3 regions of the Alteromonas sp. G5_S2_22_S1 genome follow, and region 2 is predicted to be linked to each of the others. Evidence: predicted binding sites of a transcription regulator. Region 2 holds the regulator's gene; each other region holds the start of a gene.
The links. Region 2 encodes sigma-54, which starts transcription at its own class of promoters, with help from an activator protein. Its sites were predicted from a motif close to GTTGGCACGNNNNTNGNNT; they were not measured.
Positions count from the first base shown of each region.

Region 1: ACTRWF_RS00125 (hemerythrin domain-containing protein) is a predicted target of sigma-54. The motif match lies at 4,921-4,939, and genes of this name have one in related genera.
Region 3: glnA (glutamate--ammonia ligase) is a predicted target of sigma-54. The motif match lies at 2,141-2,159, and genes of this name have one in related genera.

Region 1 covers NZ_JBQKUJ010000001.1:23,871-31,971, reverse strand. Annotated here, with positions in the region: gene ACTRWF_RS00150 (Mu transposase C-terminal domain-containing protein) at 1-9, opposite strand, end outside; gene ACTRWF_RS00145 (helix-turn-helix domain-containing protein) at 47-349, opposite strand; gene ACTRWF_RS00140 (S24 family peptidase) at 471-1,037, shown strand; gene ACTRWF_RS00135 (EAL domain-containing protein) at 1,626-3,920, shown strand; gene ACTRWF_RS00130 (YqaE/Pmp3 family membrane protein) at 4,115-4,273, shown strand; gene ACTRWF_RS00125 (hemerythrin domain-containing protein) at 4,429-4,884, opposite strand; gene gdhA (NADP-specific glutamate dehydrogenase) at 5,095-6,438, opposite strand; gene ACTRWF_RS00115 (diacylglycerol kinase family protein) at 6,446-8,074, opposite strand.
Region 2 covers NZ_JBQKUJ010000002.1:238,431-246,531, forward strand. Annotated here, with positions in the region: gene ptsN (PTS IIA-like nitrogen regulatory protein PtsN) at 1-139, opposite strand, end outside; gene hpf (ribosome hibernation promoting factor) at 153-440, opposite strand; gene ACTRWF_RS03255 (RNA polymerase factor sigma-54) at 471-1,952, opposite strand; gene lptB (LPS export ABC transporter ATP-binding protein) at 2,026-2,751, opposite strand; gene lptA (lipopolysaccharide transport periplasmic protein LptA) at 2,754-3,308, opposite strand; gene lptC (LPS export ABC transporter periplasmic protein LptC) at 3,277-3,855, opposite strand; gene kdsC (3-deoxy-manno-octulosonate-8-phosphatase KdsC) at 3,852-4,400, opposite strand; gene ACTRWF_RS03280 (KpsF/GutQ family sugar-phosphate isomerase) at 4,401-5,381, opposite strand; gene ACTRWF_RS03285 (calcium/sodium antiporter) at 5,384-6,340, opposite strand; gene mlaF (phospholipid ABC transporter ATP-binding protein MlaF) at 6,924-7,724, shown strand; gene mlaE (lipid asymmetry maintenance ABC transporter permease subunit MlaE) at 7,721-8,101, shown strand, end outside.
Region 3 covers NZ_JBQKUJ010000009.1:788-8,888, reverse strand. Annotated here, with positions in the region: gene ACTRWF_RS11020 (DUF4124 domain-containing protein) at 1-380, opposite strand, end outside; gene glnA (glutamate--ammonia ligase) at 665-2,074, opposite strand; gene typA (translational GTPase TypA) at 2,533-4,365, shown strand; gene ACTRWF_RS11005 (response regulator) at 4,603-4,980, shown strand; gene ACTRWF_RS11000 (MalY/PatB family protein) at 5,122-6,297, shown strand; gene ACTRWF_RS10995 (Nramp family divalent metal transporter) at 6,481-7,677, opposite strand; gene ACTRWF_RS10990 (UPF0149 family protein) at 7,918-8,101, shown strand, end outside.

The sequences.
Region 1 (8,101 bases), on a different contig from region 2:
TAGTTTCATAAGGGGTTCTCTAGTTATCTTGAGACATAAAAGTGTCTTATGCGCTTTTTACGCCGTGAGTTTCTTTTACAGCGTCCTTTGCTACAATCTTGCTATGCAGAAATCTGCGGCGTGTGCCATTAGCGTGATAACGAGAAGGCCAAATTTCTTTCGGGTGAAGCCCTAAGGCTTTTGCTATAACAGCTTCGGGTTTTGCATAGGGTCTGTGCATTGCTGTACTACACGCCCTTGCAGCTAGACCGTTTTGAATGGAGAGCTCCTTTAAAGTGAGCTCTTTTTTACGTATTGCAGCGACGATATCTGCCGGGTGCCAATCTTTTTGGTACATTTTTAGATCCATTTAGTGTTTCTTTTTTTGAATCATAGGACACAAAAATGTCTCATGTAAAGACGGGTAAGACACAAAAGTGTCTTAAGTTGTTTATGCCATTGAAAACTAAAAACAAAAAGTTGGACTTTTTATGAACGTGAACGAATTTTGCAGTTTGATAAAAAGCATTCGTGAAGAAAAAATGAGCAGAAAAGAGTTTGCCAGGCGTAACGACCAGTGGCATGAAAATACGCTTAAGTCTTATGAGAAAGACCGGCTGCCAGATGTTGATTATCTGTATTTGCTACACAAAGAAACCGGGTTCAACTTTAAAGATCTTGTTGAGGCACGTACCAGGGTCGTTTTAGAGGGTGTTGCTACTTCAGAAGAAATTGATAATGCAATCGCATTAGCTCAGGGGGTCATAGGCGACGAAGGAAAACAATTTATCGTTATTGACGATGACGCGATGGAACCACATATTCAACAGGGCGCTCGATGTTTAATAGACGAGAGTGACAAGGCCTTGCACCCTGGTAATATCTACTGCTTTAAAATAGAAGACAATTTTACTTGTCGAAAGGTCCATAAAACCCTTTTGGGCGATCTTATTCTTCAAGCTGAGAACGACGCATTCATTCCATTGGGTTTCACTGAAGATTATAGAGAACTACTAAATATAGTCGGCAGAGTCACCGAAGCTTCTAATTCCTTTTAAACGTCTTTTAAATGCTTTTTAGGATCGCACTTATACACAAAAACGCGCTAATTTAGGATCGCACTTACAATTTGGAAAGTGCGAAATGATTTGCTGTTTAAAAGCTCACTAAGTTACAACCAACCTGCTTCTGAGCCTTTATTTAAACTGACTTTGAATGATTTTGGACATTGTGAAGGGGATATAAGATTACCAGTTGCCAAACTACACCTTAGTTTTTAAACAATTCCTTACTTTCGCCAAACTACTCTGTGTTACTCGCCTAATTTTTTGACACTACTCAAGTGGCTCAAACCCTTATGTTACAAGGCTTCCCACTTATTCCCGCCAAATATTACTGGATCCCACTTAATTGACATACTTCTCTGACATCTACACCTGAAATACGTTGACATAAAGAGGACTTCTTTATGACGACATCAAATATTACCAAGGCTAAGCCCAGCGCTCTTAATTGTAACAAAGCGTTAAATTCCAAAATTAACAGGATGTTATGCCTGTTACTATCTTTGTTATTCAGCTATTCTTCTGTAACTAGCCGTTCTGGCATTCCACAAAATTGAAATATTCACACGACGGGGCACTGTAGTGCAAAAGACACTTAGTCAGAGTTTATTCCAAACCTTATTTATAGGAGTTGTAATAGCATCACTTCTGATAATTGGCGCTGTCTGGCGCTCTGCTAATACACTTGTGGTTAAAAATATCGAACACGATATCCAGTTAGCAGAAAAGGTCTTTGATAAAGTTGTTTCTGACAGGCAAACCGTAATTAAAAGTGTGTCAAAAGTGCTTTCTCGTTCATTTGATTTCAGACGGGCCGTGGGAACAGGTAGCATTCCCTCAATTGAAGCCGCTTTTACCAGTTATGCAGACAGGCTAAATACCGACATTATTGCACTAGTCAGTTTAGACCATCAGGTTGTTGCTTCACACACCGAGCTTTTCAAAGAAGGGCAAAATGTTCAAAGTAGCTTAGCCTTGGTTGCCAAGGGTAAAGATAGCGGTTTTTTTGTTGTAGATGATAAATTAGTTCAGCTTAATCTCATTCGTGTAGAAATCCCTACACTTAGATACTACATGCTTATCGGTGTTGAATTCGACAGTGTATTGCTACAAGAACTGAAAGAACTCGTGGATGCAGAGATCATAATATCGCAGCTCGATTCAAATCGTATACTTAAAACCACATTAGAGGAACGCGAGGCTAAGCGAGTCCTTGCATCACAACAAGATCCATCTTGGGTCGATGTAACGTTCAAAAATCAACTTACTTATGTAACGCGTCAAGTCAATATAGGCAGCGAAGAAAGCTTACCGGTTACCATTACTCTAGCCGTAGATACCACATCCTCTTTTGAGGCCTTCACCAGCGTGCAGCTCACTATATTCGCCTTCTCTATTTTAGCGGTATTGATTGCACTTGGTTTGTCACTATTGCTTGCACGAAGCGTGAGTCAGCCGGTATCTACGTTAGTAAAAGCGGTTAATAAAGTGGCCTCGGGTAAATATGGTGCCACACTAAAAAACCCCTCAAAGCTTAAAGAAATTACCGAACTCGCCAATGCAGTAGACAGCATGCAGGCCAGTATTAAGAGCCGAGAAAAACACATTCGCTATCAGGCAGAACACGATGTATTGACAGGGCTTTTTAATCGTAACTATGTCGAAGGCTATTTTGAATCTGAGCTAAGAAGTGGGCACCCGGTTCAAGTTGTGGCAATCACGGTTATTGGTTTTAGAACCATTAACGATCTTTATGGCTATTCTAATGGTGATAACACATTAAAAGTCCTTGCTGAAAGGTTACTGCGTTGGCCCGGAACTTCAGCCCGTCTCGCTGGCGGAGAAATTCTTTACATTACACACGATGCACTCAATGATGATCAGCTTGAAACCCTCAAGCATATTTTAGAGCAGCCGGTAGAAAGTAATTTAATCGCTATTCCGGTAAAGGTAGCTATGGCTGTAATTGATTGCCCTAAAGATGCCTCGTCTTCTGAAGAATTGTTTAGAAAAATGAATATCGTGACAGATGAAGCGATACACAGCGACAGTTGGTGTGTTCGTTACAGAGCCGATCTGGAAGATAAATACACCAGAAGGCTGTCTATTACTACTGAGTTAAAGCGCGCGTTAATCAGTGAGCAAAATGAATTATCTATGGTTTATCAGCCTAAAATTGATTTACAAACCATGAAAGTATGCAGTATGGAAGCGCTCATTCGTTGGAACAACAGCGTACTTGGGTTTGTTCCTCCCGATGAGTTTATTACCATTGCTGAACAAGCAGGTTTGATAGAGCAGGTTACATCGTGGGTGATGAAGCGAACCATTTCTGACTTGGTTTACTTCAGAGAGAAGGGCTATGGCTTTACAGTAGCTATGAATTTATCTACCCAAGACATTCAAAATAAGGTGCTGTTAACTAAACTTGTCTCGCTACTTACCGAAGAGGGCTTGTCGCCTGAAGCCCTTGAGCTTGAGATAACCGAAAGCGATCTGGTGGCAGACGCATCACTTGCGATTGAGAACTTAAACGAGTTAACCGCCCGTGGTTTTCATTTTGCCATCGATGACTTTGGTACGGGTTACTCTTCACTGGCTTATTTGAAAAACTTGCCAGTAAAAACAATTAAAATAGATAAGAGTTTTATACTGTCGCTTGCCAGTGATGAAAACGACCAGCAAATTGTCCGCACGGTTCTTAGCTTAGCCAGTGTCTTTAACTTGAAAGTAGTTGCCGAAGGTGTAGAAGATGCCGCATCGTTAGACATTCTTAAAGAATGGGGATGTGACATAGTACAAGGCTACTACATCAGCCGCCCATTGAGTTGCGCTGACTTAGAAAGTTGGCTTCAAAATACGCCTTTCGGAGAATAGCTATTTTATTAATTAAATTTTATTTTTTTAAACGAAGACTCAATATTTATTGTCGTTAAAAGTAGCGACATGGCATTGTAAATGCAACAAACAATAATGAAGCGTGTATAACGCTCTGCGGGCTCATTCTTCGCTAAACTGTGAGTATTTTGCCCATTGAGTTGTGAAATTAATTCAAAAACAAGGAATTTATTATGGACATCATTCGTATACTACTATCGATTTTACTACCACCGCTGGGCGTGTTTCTTCAAGTTGGGCTAGGCGCTCATTTCTGGATTAATATTCTGCTAACTATTTTGGGCTACTTTCCAGGGGTTATTCACGCCATTTACATTATCGCTAAAAAGTAGCGCATACCAGCGTAGGAAGGGGACGTTAATCTCGCGCCTTTTCTAGCAAACGTGGTACAAAGCGAAAAATTAAAAAAGCCAGCTATAGAAGCTGGCTTTTGTTTTGGGTTACCGTAAAACGATAGCCTCACTTTAGTCAGTGAGGCTATCTAGTACTAGGCTGTAACTTTTTCTTCGTCTAGCTCTTTTTTCATTTCTTCGCGATAGGCGTTAGCAAGCTTGGTTTTCTGACTATCGTTTAGTACATTCCCCGCAACTTGAAAGAACTCTTGTTCCTCATCCGCGAGGTGGTGTTCAACTTTTTCTTGTAACGTTTTTAAATGACGTAGCCAAGCGGGCGAGCTCATATCAGTTTCGTCGAGTTTACCTAGCAGTTCATCAATTTCATGATGTTCTGCAATGCCATGACGAGTTAAGTCGACAGTGGCATCCTTTTCTAGCAGATGGGTATAAAAATGTCGCTCTTCAGCGATAGCATGACTCTCTAGCTGAGTTTTTAGTGCTTCATAGTACTCGCGACGTGCCGCAGTGTTGCCGCTTGTTTCGGCGAGAATCTTAAGCAGTAAACGTTGCTTTTCATGGTCTTGGCGCAGTGCTTCAAATATTTTCATGGAAGATCCCTCAAATGGTTAAATACTTACTAACCAATGCGATTTTTGTTCCATGCTTTCCGCTATTCTTTGTAATTGATTTAAAACGCTTTTTAATTTTAATGCTGTTGAATAATGCCTAGGCATTAAACAACAGCGCAAGATTTACATAGCGCGTTACCAATATATTCTCAACGGTTTATATTCCGAACCATTTGTTCATAGCGAGACTTAAACACCTTGCGCTAGCATGGCATCGGCGAGCCGCCTGAAAGCCGCAATATTCGCCCCCTTCATATAATCGACATAGCCATCTTCACGCTTACCTTCGATTACACAGCGTTCGTGAATACTGTTCATAATCGAGCAAAGCTGTTCGTCTAACGCGCTGGCGTCACGCTGATTGAACATAGCATTTTGACCCATTTCTAAGCCTGAAAGTGCAACGCCTCCAGCATTAGATGCCTTGCCCGGTACGTAGGTTATTTTGGCGTCAAAAAACTGTTTTTGCGCGTCGGTAGTGCAAGGCATATTGGCACCTTCTAATACCATTTTACATCCGTTGTTAAGCAGTGCGTTGGCATCTTCTTCTTGCAGTTCGTTTTGCGTGGCACAGGGGAGCGCTATGTCGCATTTAAGGTGCCAAGGTTTTTTATCCGCTACCCACGCCCCCATATTTTGTTCAGCCATGTCATAGAGTATGTTTTCACTTGAAGCATGATTTTCAATTGCCCACCTCAGGTTTTTATCACTTAATCCGCTCTCACTATGTAAAAGCCCTCGGCTGTTAGATAGTGAAATTACCTTAGCGCCTTTTTCAACGGCTTTTAAGGCGGCATGAAGGGCGACATTTCCGGCTCCAGATACTGTCACTGTTTTGCCCTTAAGGTCGGTCTTTTTATACTGGCACACCGCATTTAAAAAGTAGATGAGGCCAAAACCTGTTGCTTCGGTTCGAACATAGCTACCACCAAACTCTAAGCCTTTGCCGGTGAGTACGCCTTCAAACTTATTATTTAACCTGCGGTATTCACCATATAAATACCCGATTTCTCTTGCCCCCACATTAATGTCGCCTGCGGGTACATCGGTATTTGCGCCTATATGTCGTTGCAACTCACGCATAAATGCTTGGCAAAACAACATGATGTCACGATCTGAACGCCCCTTAGGGTTAAAATCTGAGCCGCCTTTTCCTCCACCCATTGGCAGCCCGGTCAATGCATTTTTAAAGCACTGTTCAAACGCTAGGAATTTAAGCACGGATAAATTTACGGTAGGGTGAAAGCGTAGACCGCCTTTATATGGCCCCATCGCTGAGTTGTGTTGTACACGCCACCCCTGATTTACTTCAATGTTACCTTCGCTATTCATCCACGAGACAGTAAAGTTAATAATTCGCTCCGCAAGGCAGAGGCGTCTAACAATATCAAACGCTTTGTAGTGCGCATTGGCATTGTATATAGGAACAATATCTTGAAGTACTTCGTGAGTGGCTTGAAGGTATTCAGTTTCGCCAGAAAATTTATCGTTAAGAAACGTGGTTATTTCATCCAAATTACTTTGTTCTGCCATGGACTACTTAATCCTTATTGCTAAAATTTGTCAGCACTGTAAGACTGCGAGGAACGGTTTTTATTGTAAGTGAGTTCCCTTCATAAATTTCGCCGTCTACGGCATAGGCTGTCGGTTTATCAAACGTTAAAGTGATAGTTGCTGCGCGTTCATGACGTATAGAATCTGATTGTTTTTTTGCATCAGCAGGGCTTAACACAAGCTCTGCTAGCGACAAAAATTGTTTGTCGGATGTGGTTTGTGGCTCAAGCCATGTTAAGTCTAACTTGCCATCTGTAATATTAGGTTGCTCTGCACCTTGGGCGAGTGCTGTAGTCATCGGCGCTGCATTAGCAATAACAAAGCTTGGAGTTTCAAAATTCTCGGCTTCGCGACCTTCTATTTCAACGCTAAAAGTCATGTTTTCGTTGTTGGATATGGCGTTCCATAAACCTTTTAAATAGGCGAATTGCCCACCCATATCTTTTTCTTCACGGTCGGCAGATGAAATCATTTTTTCTTCAAAGCCTACCGCTGCTACCAACAGCATTACACGGTCGTTGCATGTGGCGGTATCAATGTTAAGCGTATTCCCTTCGATGATGATGTCGCAAGCGGTACTAACAGGCATTACTTTACTGATATAGCCGTGCAATACCTGGCTTAACGCATTCGCAGTACCAAAAGGGATGATGCCCATGGTAACGTTTGTATTAACTAGCGCCGATGCCACCTCGGTTAAGGTACCGTCTCCACCACACGCTATTACAATGTCAGCGCCGTCATCTCTTGCCGCTTCTGCTAGAGCTTTTCCGTCAACGTCCGGTGTGGTTTCTTTTACGGTAACTTCAAATTTTTCGTTAAGCCGAGATAATACATCTTCTTTATACTGCGCCCATTTTCCACCACCTGATACGGGGTTGACGATAAGCGTTAGTTTCTTTTGAAGTGACAACAACCCGCCGTCTCTTACTTTTTGAAGCGATGCCAATTGGCGTTTATTCAACCTTGCCGTTTGACGGATTTGATTTATTTGTGAAAGTGCTTGCTCTACGGTCAAGTCTGGATTCTTCGCAAGCAAATAGGCGGCAACGACTAATACAGAGCGGCCACGACCAAGCGCACAATGAACAACCACATTTTTGTTTGCCGATATTTGTTGGTTTAGCCAGTTAATGGCCAATACTAACTGTTCAGGTGTGGGGCTTGTATGATCCAGCACGGGAATATTTAAATAGCGATAATCTTCTTGGTAGGCCGTCCAGTCAAGGCCATCAAATTCAGCTGTCACGTCTAAAATAGCGTCGATATTATTTTTGTTAAGCAAAGGAACGTGTTTACTTGACATTCGACAGCCCAAAAACAAATTGGGCTCGATTTTTTGAAGCGGCGGTACTTTATCTGTTCGGCGCGCATACGCATTGTAAAGCCCAGTACCTAATAGAAAAGGAATGAAAACCCAGCGAATATAAAATGGAATAGAGCCGTCTTCGCGTTTACGAAAGAGGCTAGGGTAGTTCAGCAAGTATGCGCTACTGACTGCTATTAGTGAAAAAGCAACCCATCCAAACAGCAATTTCAATACGATTATCGGTAAGATAAACGTTAATACTAAGGCTGCAATTGCACCTAGTACGTAATACTTCACCATTTTCACGTTAGACACATCCTTTGTAATTGGAAA
Region 2 (8,101 bases):
TATTAAGTACCGTTGCCTGATCGATGTTCTCGTTATTTTTGGCAGCGATATCTGCGATGATCTCAAGAATTCGTTTTTTACTATTACACTGAACCGCACACTCGGTGCGGTCCAGACTTACGATGGCTTGTATATCCATACTTATTTAACTACTAATGTTTTTTCAGTTTTTCCTTATGCTTGATTACCTGCCGGTCGAGTTTATCAACCATGCTGTCAATCGCCGCATACATGTCGGTATTTTCTGAGGATGCGAATACTTCAGCGCCACTTAAATGAACGGTCGCTTCGGCTTTTTGATTTAATTTTTCAACGTTCAGGATGACATGCACATTAGAAATGTGATCAAAGTGACGTTCAAGTTTGCTGAACTTCGTATCGACATAATTACGCAAAGAGTCGGTGATTTCGACATGATGACCAGTAAGGTTGATTTGCATATTTCGTCTTCCTTATATTATTAAGCCTGTTTAAATTAGGCTCTTGCGTTGGTTCGACGGCGGGATCGACAATGATTCCCGGTATTTTGCTATTGTTCGCCGGGCAACTTTAATGCCTTGTTCGGCCAACAATGAAGCAATCTTGCTATCGCTTAGTGGCTTGCTCGGCTTTTCAGCCGCCACTAGCTTTTTGATCAATGCACGAATCGCGGTAGATGAGCACTCACCACCAGACTCTGTTGCTACGTGGCTAGAGAAGAAGTATTTCAATTCAAATATACCACGTGGTGTATGCATATACTTTTGCGTTGTGACGCGTGAAATCGTTGATTCGTGCATATCTACCATTTCTGCTACATCGTTAAGCACCATAGGTTTCATCATTTCCGGGCCATGTTCAAAAAAGCCCATTTGCTGTTGCACAATACAGTTTGCCACCTTCATTAAGGTTTCGTTGCGAGATTCAAGGCTCTTAATGAACCACTTAGCCTCTTGCATGTGTGAGCGGATGAATTGTGAGTCGCTACTATTTTTGGCACGACGACTCATTGCAGCGTATTGTTGATTTACGCTCAACTTAGGCAGGCTGTCGGGGTTAAGCTCAACCACCCAACGGCCATTCTTTTTGGCGACCGAGACATCAGGAATAACGTACTCAGGCTCTTTAGTAACTAAAGCACTACCTGGGCGAGGATTCAAGGTTTGTAATAAACGCATTGCCTCGCGCAGCTGATCTTCCTTCAAGCGGCTCTTACGCATTAACGTGCGATAATCTTTACTGCTTAATAGGTCTGAATATTCTTCTATAAGCTGTTTGGCTTCGTTAAGCCATGGTGTGTCTTCTGAGAACTGGCGCAGTTGCACCATTAGACATTCCTGCGGCGAGCGGGAGCCCGAACCAATGGGGTCGAACATCTGAATACGCTTAAGTACGCATTCTATTTCGTCCATTTCTATAGGCTCTTCCATATCCTCAGAGTTTACCGCGTCAAGAATGTCTTCAAGGGTCACGGTTAAATAGCCAGACTCGTCAATAGAGTCGATAATTGCCGTAGCAATGGCGCGGTCAGTATCTGAGAAATGGGTCAATCGCATCTGCCACGACAAATGTTCCTGAATATCCTCGGTGGTTTCGCCTTGAAATATTTGTTCATCGTCATTTGAAGGACCTGGCGCTGGGGCCGATGACGCTGAATAGTATTCATCCCATGTGCTGTCGATAGGCAATTCATCGGGAAGGTCGTTTTTTTCTAACGCGTCACCCGCTTCCAATGTATCGCTAGACGCTGTCGCAGACGCTTCTGTCACGCTATCGTCGCTATCGATATTATTTTTTTCTACTTGCGGCTCGTCGTTACCTTCTTCAACTTCCAATAAAGGGTTTGAATCGAGGGCTTCTTGAATCTCCTGCTGAAGATCAAGCGTAGATAGCTGCAGCAGTTTTATCGCCTGCTGAAGCTGGGGTGTCATGGTAAGTTGTTGGCTAAATTTTAGCTGTAAAGATGGTTTCATCTACGTCTTATTTAAATGCTCTAAATTGAATACACCAGAGCGAAATTGAAAAATGACAATTCAGTTACACTAACTATAGCCTGAATTGTTCGCCTAGGTATACATCCCTTACTTTTTGATTACTTAAAACCTGTTCCGCTGTTCCTTGCGCGATAAGCTCGCCATGACTCACAATGTACGCTTTCTCACAAACATCCAATGTTTCTCGCACGTTATGGTCGGTGATAAGGATTCCAATACCCCTATCTCGAAGATGCTGTATTATCTTCTTTATATCATTAACTGATATTGGATCAACACCAGCAAACGGTTCGTCTAATAAAATAAATTGCGGATTAGCTGCTAGTGCGCGTGCTATTTCAACACGCCGTCGTTCACCACCGGACAAACTCATCCCTGTACTATTACGTATATGGTTAATATTAAATTCATCAAGTAGCGCGTCAGCTTCTTCTTCCTGCTGCTGTGAATTTAAATCTTTACGGGTTTGCAAAATGGCCATGATATTTTCATGTACCGTAAGCTTTCTGAAAATTGATGCCTCTTGCGGAAGGTAGCCAATTCCGCGGCGTGCACGCTCGTGCATGGGCTGATGAGTAAGCTCATTATCATCAATTTCAATCTTGCCTTTATCCAGGTTAACCAACCCCACAATCATATAAAATGTAGTGGTCTTACCAGCGCCGTTAGGCCCAAGTAAGCCAACAATTTGACCCGTCGAGACAGAAAGGCTGACGTCGCGTACTACCTGACGCGATTTATATGCCTTAGCAAGGTTGGTTGCGCTCAAAGTTGCCATTGCTATTGATTGTCCCCACTGTCTTTATCTTCTTTCTTCGATGATGCCTTGCGAATGGATTCAGGAGTAAATACCGTAGTCACTCGACCTTCTCCATTTTCGCCCGCACCACCAGTAGCAAGTAACTGCTCAGTAATCATGTCGAAAGTAATGTTGTCACCTTGCACTTTACTGGTGTCTTGTTGAAGTTCCGCGTTTCCTGAAAGAGAAATCGTGCGATTGATCACCTCATAACGAATTTCGTTTGCCTTAGCAGACACCGGAGTACCGTCTTCTAGTGTTTGAGAATAACTGGCTGGCTTTCCTCTGGCGATAAAAATTTCGCGGCCACTACCTTCACTCGCGATAACTTCCACTTCGTCGGCTTCAATTACCAGCGAACCCTGGGTAATCAGTACATCTTCTTTATACAACGCCGTTTTATTTTTACCGTCGATAAATTGAGTATTTGAGCCTATTTTAATGGGCTGCGAAAAATCATCTTCGCTTGCGTTTACCGCACCGCTAGCGATGACAAGTAAAAGGCTAGTTGCTAGGGGAATAAGTGGTTTGTACATGATCTAAAAGCTCGTATTCTTGTGTGCGTAAATTCGCGTTAAACCCATTGCTCAAAATGACATATTGGGTACCCTGTATTTCAACGACTTGATCAGATGTCATTTGTTTGGTGTCTAAATTAATCTGAATGTATTCGGTTGAGAGGCTTTTGACAAAGTCATCGCTGGTTTGGTTCTCGATAACAACCTGGTTTTCTAATTGAATCAGATCGTTGTTGTAGAGCGTTCCTTCTTGCGCCGTCACCACCCAAGGAGACGTAGCGTTCTCAGTATACAGTGTATACTTGGGCTGTTGGAACAATACAAAACCTAGCTGGTCGTAGTGCTCCATTGATTCGGCAAATACCTTGTGGTTTAACTCGCCTTCTTGGTTGTAAAGGGTAGTGGTCAAGTTCTTCGCTTTATAGGCAGGTTTTAAGGCGCCATTCTCGCTGCTGCCTTGTGATTCTGGCTGCTCTTCCATCCACGTAGGTACATACATCAGCAACGCCAAGATAAACAGCGCCGATATACTTAAGCCTAAGCGATTAAAGCCAAATTGGCTCATACACTTGCTCCAAAAATCTCATTCGCTACGCCTTTGGCGTGTAAAATAGTATCTGATATCTCGCGCACCGCGCCAAATCCGCCTGGCAAGGTGGTTATCCAGTTCGCTTGTTTTGCCACGAAAGGGTGTGCGTCGGCAACCGCTATTTTAATCGCCACATGCTTATACATGCCGGTATCAGGCATGTCGTCGCCCACCGCGGCAACCTCGTCAGCGCTTAAACCAAGATTTTCTATCAATGTGCTCAATGCGTCAGCTTTGTTTTCTTCACCTTGAATAATGTGGGCTACGTTGAGCGCACTCATTCTGTTTTCTACAATTGCGGAACGACGCCCGGTAATAACCGCTACGTTAACACCGTTACTGACTAGGGCTTTCACCCCATAACCATCACGAGTATGGAAAGCTTTCAGTTCTTCACCGTCGTTGCCTAAATAAATTCGACCGTCTGAAAACACGCCGTCCACATCACATACCAATAACTTAACGTTAGCCAGCGCATCGAAAAGCCCGTCATCCATTTCTGTGTACAAGGTTGTTGTCATTTATAGCACTCCAGCTTTAAGTAGCATATGCATGTTAAACGCGCCCACTGGTTTGCGCTCGTTATCCGTGACCATTAATGCACTAATCTTATGAGTTTCCATTAAGTTTAATGCTTCGACAGCAAGTTGTTCGGCTGTGGTTGTTTTACCGCCTTTGGTCATAACACTTTCGACGGTTGCGCTATGTACGTCAATGCGAGCATCTAAAATGCGCCGTAAATCACCGTCAGTAAATACGCCTGTTAGGGTACCATCAGTGTCAAGCACCCCAGTCATTCCTAGCCCTTTTTTAGAAATTTCGAGCAAAGCATCAGCCACCGATGCGTTTAACTCGATAAGCGGAATATCACTGCCAGTTAGCATGATGTCCCGCACCTTAAGCAACAGTTTACGCCCTAAGCTTCCCCCAGGGTGTGATAACGCAAAATCATCAGACGTGAACCCTTTCTGGTCAAGTAACGCAACGGCAAGCGCATCCCCCATTACTAATGTAGCCGTGGTGCTAGTAGTTGGAGCTAGACCAAGTGAACAGGCTTCTTTCTCAACGCTAATATCAAGGATGACATCAGCATGCTGCCCTAGCGAGCTTGAAGCACTGTTGGTCATGGCTACCACTGGAATACCTAAGCGTTTGACTACAGGCAATAAGTTTACAAGCTCATTGGTTTCACCAGAGTTGGATATGGCTAATAAAACATCGCCTTTGCCCAACATTCCTAGGTCGCCGTGATTGGCTTCACCAGGGTGCATAAAAAAAGCAGGTGTACCTGTGCTAGCCAGCGTGGCGGCAATTTTATTACCTATATGCCCAGATTTCCCCATACCGCAAACCACAACCTTTCCCTGACAGGCAAAAAGAATATCGCAGGCTGTAATAAAGTCGTCGTTTAAACGCTCACTTAAATTGGCAATGGCCTGCGTTTCAATTTCAATAACGCGCTTCGCCGAGTCGATATAGTTCATCTGAGTTTGTGTATTCATGGTTATCCGAACAGCCAAAATTGGTAGCCGATAAAGCAGGCCAGAAATAAGCATCCGTTTGTTCTTGATATTGTACGCTTTCCTATTAAATCGAAACTGAACAGGAACAGTAATAGCGTTAAACCTAACATAACGTACATATCGCGATTATAAACGTCGGGGTCTAATAAACCGGGAGCAATGAGGCCAGGCATACCTAGCACAGCCAGCAAGTTGAAAATATTAGAGCCTATTATGTTGCCCAGCGCTAGGTCGTCTTCACCCTTTAATACGCCTGCTATACTCGCAGCAAGTTCAGGAAGACTTGTGCCCAATGCGATTATTGTTAAGCCTATGACTAGGTCTGATATTCCCATATATCGCGCAATTTCTACCGCAGAGTTTACTAAAAAGTGTGCACTTAAAGGTAATACAACAAGACCAACGCCTATCCAAATCAGCGCAGAGGTATTAGATACGCCTTTTGGAATCTCATCAGCGGTCTCTGCAACAAGGGGGTCTTCTTTATCAACCTGTAGTGACAACCATGCCATCATTGCCAGCACGAAAATGAATAGACCCAGCAAGATAATTCCTTCGTAAGACTTGAGTTCGCCGTCGAACATAAAGCCAATAGCAATTAATGAGATGATAAGAAGAGCAGGGAGTTCACGCTTTAACGTTGTAGATGACACTAGTAGCGGTTTAACTAGCGCGGTAATGCCTAGCACCAGAGCGATATTCGTTATATTGGAGCCTAATGCATTACCTACGGCGGTATTCATATTGCCATTCGCAGAGGCAATGGCAGAAACCACAATTTCAGGTGCCGAAGATCCCATAGCGACAATCGTTAACCCAATCATCATTGGAGATATGCCAATGTTTTTTGCTAATGCCGAAGCACCGTATACAAAACGGTCAGCGCTCCAACTCAGTATAACCAGCCCTACAATAAAAATGACGATGTTTAAAAGCACAACAACCTGTAATAAAAAGTATTTCGCTTGATTGTCGCAAAAAGAGTGCCATTTGCCTATGCTCGCAATGCTTTATTTTTAGCAAATAGGGTTAAATGCCGTAAATTCCCGCTGAAGAGGACATTAGACGCGGGGGCAGGCAGTAGAAATACCACATTCAGTTTCAGTTAATAAACAGGGAAATAGGATAGGAGTTGCGTGTGGGGATTTGCTTCGCTTGTTTCGCAGGGCTTAGGCAGGCCGCACTTAAACCCGAAAGACCTTACATTCGTCTTAATCGAACATAACTTGTAACTTTTTGACTTTGGCGAGGGTCTTGAAAACGCGTACAATGCCACAAAATTACACCGCCTAGTAAATAGAATTAGCCGGTTGGGTTAATAAACTACACTGCAGAGTAAACTTTCTCGGTATTTTGTGTTCTTAAAGTACACTATTGAGTATACTTTAAGGGCAATAGGTGCCGCAGGCATAGAAATTGAATACTCAGGTTGCTTGTATTCACTTAATAAATATTAAAGTAGGCCGTGAGTATGATTCTTACAGCCATAAACTTACGTCAGGGGTCGACATTTAAGTAACTATGGATCATTTAGTTGAAGTAGATAACCTAACCTTTAAGCGTGGCGATCGCATCATTTACGATGAGATTTCGCTTAAGGTACCCAAAGGTAAAATTACCGCGGTAATGGGGCCAAGTGGAATAGGTAAAACCACCTTGTTGCGCCTTATCGGCGGGCAGTTAACGCCAGATCAAGGCGACGTTAAGTTCGATGGCGACTCTATTGTTTCCATGTCGAGAAAATCGCTGTATGAAACCCGACGTAGAATGAGCATGTTATTTCAAAGCGGCGCGCTTTTTACCGATATGAGCGTATTTGATAATGTGGCATTTCCTCTTCGAGAGCACACCAAACTAAGCGAAGATATTATTGCAACGATTGTCGCATTAAAGCTACAGGCTGTAGGTTTACGCGGTGCCGCTCAATTAATGCCAAGTGAACTTTCAGGCGGTATGGCAAGACGTGCAGCACTCGCTCGCGCAATCGCGCTTGACCCTGACTTAATTATGTACGATGAGCCTTTCGCCGGGCAAGATCCTATTTCGATGGGAGTACTGGTGAAGCTTATTCGCGAGCTCAATGATGCGCTTAACTTAACAAGCATTGTCGTAACTCATGATGTAACAGAAGTGCTCACCATTGCTGACTACATTTATATTCTGGCCGACAAACGCGTCATTGGTGAAGGCACGGCCCAAGAAATTAAAGAAAGTGACTCCGAACTGGTTCAACAGTTTTTGAAAGGAAAAGCGGATGGCCCCGTGCCTTTTCATTATCCTGCGCCTGATTTAAAAACGAGTTTTTTGGGAGCAGATAAATGAAGTTCTTTCAATCAACTGGGGCCAAGACCATAGGCAAGATAACGGCGATTGGCCGTGCGGCGCTTATGTTATTCGGCGCACTAATCGCGATTCCTAGAGCTAAAAATATTCCACTGACAATCAAACAGCTTTATGTGGTCGGTGTACAGTCGCTACTTATTATCATGGTGTCGGGACTATTCATCGGTATGGTTATGGCCCTACAAGGCTACACCATTTTGGTTGATTATGGCGCTGAAGGAAGTTTGGGCCCCATGGTGGCCCTGTCTCTTTTACGGGAACTCGGGCCGGTGGTTACCGCGTTGCTGTTTGCAGGTCGAGCAGGCTCTGCATTGACCGCAGAAATAGGCTTAATGAAAGCCACTGAACAGCTGAGT
Region 3 (8,101 bases), on a different contig from region 2:
CGGATGGTCGCTTCGGGGGCCGGACTTTTTATTACCACCTTATACTTAGGCTTTGGGGCTTTCTGGGGCGCCGGCGGGGGAGGTGGAACCTTCGCTGCCTTTACAACATTCTGTGTTTGACCATCAAATGATAGGGGCTCTGCGTTTGGCTGAGGTTTATCGGTAAAGGTAATAACGCCGTTCTCATCCACCACTTTGTAGATTTTTGGTGGCATGTTTGACGGTGTCGCGGAATCGCTGGAATTTATTTCGTCATCGGGTCGTTCTGACGCTTGCTGGTCATTGGCTTGGTTTTGCGCTGCAGAATAAACGTTAAACGGTAAATTGCCCGAGGTTAATAGCAATAATATGAAGAATATCTTTCCCGTTTTATTTCGCACGTGTGGTTTACCTGTTCGCGATAGTCATAAGTTTTAGCCTTATTTCCACTGAAGGCCTTAAGTATGACGACAGTGGGCTAGTAACTAACATAGTGTGAACAAGCTTAGAGTGCAATAGCTACTACACGCAGAAGTAAATTACGTAGGCGCTGATACAGTCAATTGATCTTATAGTGCAGCAAAACGTTGAGTAAATATCAGGCTCGAAAACGTAGTTGATAACTAGCAGCCATAAAAAAAGCCCGCAAAGCGGGCTTTAGTATAAGTTGCTATACAGGGTGTAATTACACGCTGTAGTACATGTCGAACTCAACAGGGTGAGTTGTCATGTTAAGTTTAGTGACTTCTTCAGACTTAAGGTCGATGTATGCATCAATCATGTCGTCAGTCATAACGCCACCCGCTTTAAGGAAGTCACGGTCGTTATCAAGTGCTTCAAGTGCCATTTCTAGCGAGCTTGCAACAGTTGGGATTTCAGCCGCTTCTTCTGGTGGAAGGTCGTATAAGTCTTTATCCATCGAGTCGCCAGGGTGGATCTTGTTTTTGATACCGTCAAGGCCAGCCATTAGCATAGCAGAGAACGCTAGGTAAGGGTTAGCTGTTGGGTCAGGGAAACGTACTTCAATACGACGCGCTTTATCGCTAGTTACGTGAGGAATACGAATTGATGCAGAACGGTTACGTGCAGAGTATGCAAGCATTACCGGCGCTTCGAACCCAGGAACTAGACGCTTGTATGAGTTAGTTGAAGCGTTAGCAAAGGCGTTGATTGCACGTGCGTGCTTAATAATACCGCCAATGTAGTAAAGTGCTTCTTCAGAAAGACCAGCGTACTTGTCACCCGCGAAGATGTTTACGCCATCTTTAGAGATAGACTGGTGGCAGTGCATACCAGAACCGTTATCACCAACAAGTGGCTTAGGCATGAAGGTCGCAGTTTGGCCATATGCGTGTGCTACGTTGTGCACAACATACTTATAAACTTGAATTTCATCCGCTTTTTTAACTAGCGTGTTGAATTCGCAAGCAATTTCGTTTTGACCCGCTGTGGCTACTTCGTGGTGGTGAGCTTCAATCACAAGGCCCATTTCTTCCATTACCATACACATAGCAGCACGAATGTCGTGTGCAGAGTCTACTGGTGGTACTGGGAAGTAACCGCCTTTAACGCCTGGACGGTGCGCCATGTTACCGCCTTCAAACTCTTCACCTGAGTTCCACTTGGCTTCTGATGAATCGATCTTGTAGAACGAGCCTGCCATGTCAGTGTGGAAGCGAACATCGTCGAAAAGGAAAAATTCTGGCTCTGGGCCGAAGAAACATGTGTCGCCAATACCTGTTGATTTCAAGTATTCTTCTGCGCGACGTGCAACAGAACGTGGGTCACGCTCGTAACCTTCCATTGTTGAAGGCTCAACGATGTCACAGCGAATGTTTACCTGAGTCTCTTCTGCGAAAGGGTCTACAACGCAGCTGTCTGCGTCTGGAAGAAGAACCATGTCTGATTCGTTGATGCCTTTCCAGCCAGCGATTGAAGAACCGTCGAACATTTTACCTTCTTCGAAAAACTCTTCATCAACAACGCTCGCAGGGATAGATACGTGTTGTTCTTTACCTTTAGTATCGGTAAAACGTAAATCTACAAACTTCGCTTCACTTTCTTTAATCAGCTCTAATGCCTTATCTACTGACATCGTGTCCTCCAGGTTTAATGTAAAAATGCGGAATGATCAGCTTCACTCCAACAGTGGAAAAAGTGAAAGCGATTATCATGCCATCTATATGCATGCCGATTTCAGCGGCATAGACAGGCATATATCACTTCCTTTTGATAGTTTTTGCACCAAAAATGTGCAATCATGCTTCTTTTTGGTGCTTTGTACTGGTTTGTACGTCATTTAGCCTAGATTAGTTTGTAGCACATCACCACCGAATCTGATCAATTCGGTGCAATAGAGGTGGTCGTTTTTTAAACTGGGTGGGTTAAAGTGATAAAACTTGCTTCTAATTAAAAAAAGATGCGCAAACGTCGTGGTTTTTCTGTACAATCCGCGCAAATTTTTCTATCTGCATTTTTTTGCAACAAATCTAATGCAGACTTATTCGATTCCCGAATTAAGTTGGCATCGATTTACACAGGCTCTATATAAGCATGAATACCACTGATATTAGTAAATTGCGTAATATCGCAATCATCGCCCACGTTGACCACGGTAAAACCACCTTGGTAGACAAACTGTTACAGCAGTCTGGCACCCTTGAATCACGAGGCGAGCAAGAAGAGCGCGTAATGGACTCGAATGACATCGAGAAAGAACGTGGCATTACCATCCTAGCTAAGAACACAGCGATTAACTGGAACGACTACCGTATCAACATTGTAGATACTCCAGGACACGCTGACTTCGGTGGTGAAGTAGAGCGCGTTATGTCAATGGCCGACTCTGTACTTCTACTTGTAGATGCACAAGAAGGTCCAATGCCTCAAACCCGTTTTGTAACTCAAAAAGCGTTTGCTCAAGGCCTTAAGCCTATTGTTGTTATCAACAAAATTGATAAGCCAGGCGCACGTCCTGACTGGGTTATGGACCAAGTGTTCGACCTGTTCGACAACTTAGGTGCAACGGACGAGCAGCTTGATTTCCAAGTTGTATACGCTTCAGCGCTTAACGGTTGGGCGTCACATGACGCTGATGAGCCAAAAGAAGATATGACGGCGTTATTTGAAACCATCGTTGAACAAGTTTCTGCTCCAGATGCAGACATCGACGGTCCTTTCCAAATGCAGATTTCTCAACTTGATTACAACTCATACGTTGGCGTAATCGGTGTTGGTCGTGTTAAGCGTGGGTCTGTTAAGCCTAACCAGCAAGTAACCGTGGTGACTGCTGAAGGTGAAAAACGCAATGGTAAAGTTGGTCTAGTTTACGGTTATCTTGGTCTAGCTCGCCACGAAGTTGAATCTGCTCACGCGGGTGACATTATTGCCATTACAGGTCTAGGCGAACTTAAGATCTCCGACACGATTTGTGATGTGAACACTGTTGAAGCGCTTCCGCCATTAACGGTTGATGAGCCTACCGTAACCATGACGTTCCAAGTAAACACCTCACCATTTGCTGGTAAAGAAGGTAAATACGTAACTTCACGTAACATTCTTGAGCGTCTTAAAGACGAGCTAGTACACAACGTTGCGCTTCGCGTAGAAGAAATGCCAGATCCTGATAAATTCCGCGTGTCTGGTCGTGGTGAGCTTCACTTAGGTATTCTTATCGAGAATATGCGTCGTGAAGGTTATGAACTTGCTGTATCTCGTCCAGAAGTAATCCTTAAAGAAGTTGATGGCGAAACGCAGGAGCCGTACGAAACACTGACTATCGACTGTGAAGAGCAGCACCAAGGCTCTATCATGGAACAGCTTGGCCTTCGCAAAGCTGAAATGACAGACATGTCTCCAGATGGCAAAGGTCGTGTACGTATCGACTTCGTTATTCCAAGCCGCGGCCTAATTGGTTTCCAAACTGAATTCATGACAATGACGTCGGGTTCTGGTCTGCTTTACCACACGTTCGATCACTACGGACCGTACAAAGGCGGTATCATTGGTAAGCGTAAGAACGGTGTTCTAATTGCTAACGCAAACGGTAAAGCACTAACCAACGCCTTGTTTAACCTTCAAGAGCGTGGTCGCCTATTTATCGGTCACGGTGTAGAAGTTTACGAAGGTATGGTTATCGGTATTCACAGCCGTGATAACGACCTTACCGTAAATGCACTTAAAGGTAAGCAGCTAACGAACGTTCGTGCATCGGGTACTGATGAAGCGCAAACTCTAGTTCCACCAATCAAGATGTCACTTGAACAAGCGCTTGAGTTCATCGACGATGACGAACTAGTAGAAGTTACGCCTGAGTCTATCCGTATTCGTAAGAAGCTTCTTACTGAAAACGAGCGTAAGCGCGCGTCACGAGCGCCTAAGTCTTAATATAAAACAAGACAAAAAATATCATTTTAAAATGCCAGCTTATGCTGGCATTTTTTGTTGAGCTACTATTTCGCATTTAGGGCTATATACGGCCACAACGGCCCAAATATCGACCAAAGGTTAGTGGTCAAACTCTCGTATGACTTCTATGCTTACATCTGCAAGTTCAATTGATTTAATTCATTATCTAAGTCGTTGTATGATAGTGAATAACTACTAACTTTTAAGGGGAAAAACGTGTTTTCAGTAGCTGTAGTTGAAGATGACCCTATTACACTCGACCTTATCACCGATGCGTTGGAAACGCAGTTAGATGCTACCGTGTACCCGTTTACCCGCAGCAAGTTCGCTAGAGACTTTTTACTCCAACAAACGACAGATTCCATAAGCCTTATCATTAGCGACCAGGTAATGCCTGACTATGACGGGTTAAGCTTATTAAAAACTTGTCAAGCGTATGGCTTAGACGTGCCCTTTTTACTCATTACCGCAGACCCTAATAAGGAATTAGTGATGGAAGCCCGTAAATTGCAAGTGACCGGATTTTTAGCTAAACCTTTAAATATGGATGAGTTAATTCAAAAGTCCAAAGATGCAGTATCACAAGCGAGTTAGTTATACGAGGTACATGGATTCGCCTCTATTTAAGTTCAATTCGATATAGCAAAATTGTGTTAATTCACCGTACTCCCCCTAGTTTATAGCGCAGGAAACTTCTACACTGGTGCCACAAGTTTTTATGCAACAGGATGTAAAGTGAGCACGTTATTCGATAATACTCCCCCTCGAAAAGATACCTTCTCGTTTAAATGGCAAAAGTACAAAGGAAAAGACATTATTCCTGCGTGGGTTGCTGATACCGAATTTCGTTGTGCTCAGCCAATTCTAGACGCCATCTCAAGCTATGTAGACCACGGAAATATGGGATACATACTGCCCGCGCATCACGAAGGCGCTATTCAGGCGGTAGTTAAGTGGCTTAAAGATAAACACAATTGGGAAATCGAGCCTGAGTGGCTTGTGTGGACACCAGGTGTAGTTCCTGCCTTTAATGTCGCCTGCAAGGCTTACTGCGAGCCAGGGGATAAGGTGCTTATCCAGACCCCCAATTATCCGCCATTGTTAGCTGCACCTAAACTAAACGGCTTAGAGCGCGTTGATATTGGTACGGTGGTTCAACATGATAACGGCGATAGCTCAGAGACGATTAACGAAGTGGAAGGCGCGCGCTATACACTAGATTTTGATGCACTAGAGCGAGAAGCGGCAGACCCTAAATGTAAGCTGTTTATTCTGTGTAACCCAATGAATCCTGTGGGTTCGGTACTTTCTAAAGAAGAGTTAGATCGCATTGCCGACATTTGTAATGCAAATAACGTTACGCTTTGTTCAGATGAAATTCACTGTGACCTAATTCTTGAAGAGGGCAAACAGCACATACCCGCTGGGCGTGAAGTCAATCTTGCCGATAATAGCGTTACGCTGATGGCTGCAAGTAAGACCTTTAATATTGCAGGCTTGGGCACGTCATTCGCCATTATTCCTAACAGGCAACTGCGCCAGTCATTTACTAATGCGGCGGCGGGCATTGTGCCCTGGGTTACTGTGCTAGGACTGGCAGCGACTGAAGCGGCATTTACCCAGTGTGACGACTGGCACCAGGCGCAAATTGCATACCTTCGCGAAAATAGAGACATGGTATTTAACACTATTAACAGCATAGACGGGCTGCGTATGCTTAAAGCCGATGCGACATTTTTAGCTTGGGTAGATGCCAGTGGGTTAGGCGTAGAAAATGTTCAGCAATGGGCACAAGAGAAGGGCGTTGGTCCATCTCCAGGTATTGATTTCCATAAAGCCGACCACTTTAGAATTAACTTTGGCTGCAGCAAATCCATGCTCCAAGACATTCTTCAACGCCTCGCCAGCTAAGAGAAGGGGTAAGAGTACTTTTCTAACTTATGAGCGTTGTTAAAAAGGGCCAAAGTATGCCTTTGGCCCTTCTCATATGCAGCGAGGCTATCGGTCACATGGGTTCACAGTTACCTTGGTTACTCACGACGATAACCCAAAAAAGGGGCTAAATTACTCTGCCCCTTTCTTGTTTTCTTGACGTTAGCTAAACACCCCAATGAGCTTATACAAACCTAGCCCAATAACGGTACCCACTACAACAAAGCCTGCTAGGTTACTCTTCCACGTATTCCTGAATTCGCCTAGTGCGGTGCTTTTATTCATAACAACCAACAAGAAAATGGCAATAATAGGCAGTAAAAGGGCATTAGTAGCTTGTGCAAACAAGATTGCTGGTAAGGGCTTAAAGCCCAGCGCTGCCACACTTACGCCTACCACGATGATGATAAACCATACCGCTTTAAAGCTCTTGCTTTGCATGTCGTCAGACAGCCCCAGTGCCCCCGTTACGGCATAAGCTGCGGCCAATGGTGCTGTGATAGCACTGGTAAGGCCTGCTGCGAATAACCCAAGCGCAAAGAACCACTGCGCTTTATCACCTAGTACAGGCTTAAGTTGCTCGCCCATATTCGAGGCATCCATAGTGGCGGCTTGATTAAAAAACGCCATCATAGCCGTTGCCATTACGATAAGTGTAATTAGCCCGCCCATGCTTATGGCTTTCGCCGACTGATTGCGACAGGCTACTACCGCGTCCTGTTTGTTCTGGCCCCGAGATGACTTGGCAACAAGGCTGGCGTGTAGAAATAAATTGTAAGGAACAATAGTGGTGCCAATAAGTGCAAGTACTGTCGTAATGGCGTCTGCGTCGAGGCGCGGTGAAAGAAGCTGACTAAACATGGCTGCAATGTCAGGTTTGGCCACTAAAAGCGTAACCAGAAACACGCCCGCCATGATAAATACCAGGTAAACAAGCACGGTTTCAATCCATTTGTAGCTTCCGGACCAAAGCAAAACAATGGCAATTGTGCCGAGGATGCTGGCCCATGGACCTATGCCGATACTAATAAAGGCATCTAAGCCAATAGCCGCGCCGGTTAAATTTCCTGATTCATAGGCGGCGTTTCCAATACCAATGGCGCTAACAATTAACACAATAAATGCGTTTTTAAGCCAAGGTTTATACGCCATATTTTTCATAGCGCTGGCTAAGCCCTGACCACTTGCCACGCCTAATCGAGCGGCCATGTCTTGCAGTACGATGGTTGCGAAGATGGAAAATAGCAGTGCCCACACCAGGTGAAAACCAAAGTTTGCACCCGCCAAACTGGCTGTAGTTACTGTTCCAGGGCCTATAAAGGCGGCCGCGATGATATATCCTGATTTATCTTTTGCCATTGCAACGACTCTTAGTTAAGTTTTGCTATCATGACAATAGGTAGGCGAGCACGCAACAGTACCGCTAAACCAATACAGTAACAGATTGGTTTTAAACCTATTGTCGCGTGCCCAATGCAAGTGTCGTGCTTTACTTTATGCCTTATATGAATGATATAAGGCTTTAAAAACGCCCCCTTGCAAAGTGGCCGCGCAGACTACCGTTTCATGAAAGAGAACGCAAATTAAAATAGGACTGTAATGGTGAATGACGGGTTTCCAATAAATACAATCAGCGATATTGTTTCATTACCTAGCTTAAGAGAGGTTCTGCCAAGTCCCCATCATATTGATGGAATGATATTCGCTGTGGCATCGGCGCCTGAAATTCCGATGCCGGAACAATGGATGCCTTGGCTTATTCAGTCTAGCAACAGCCAACTGG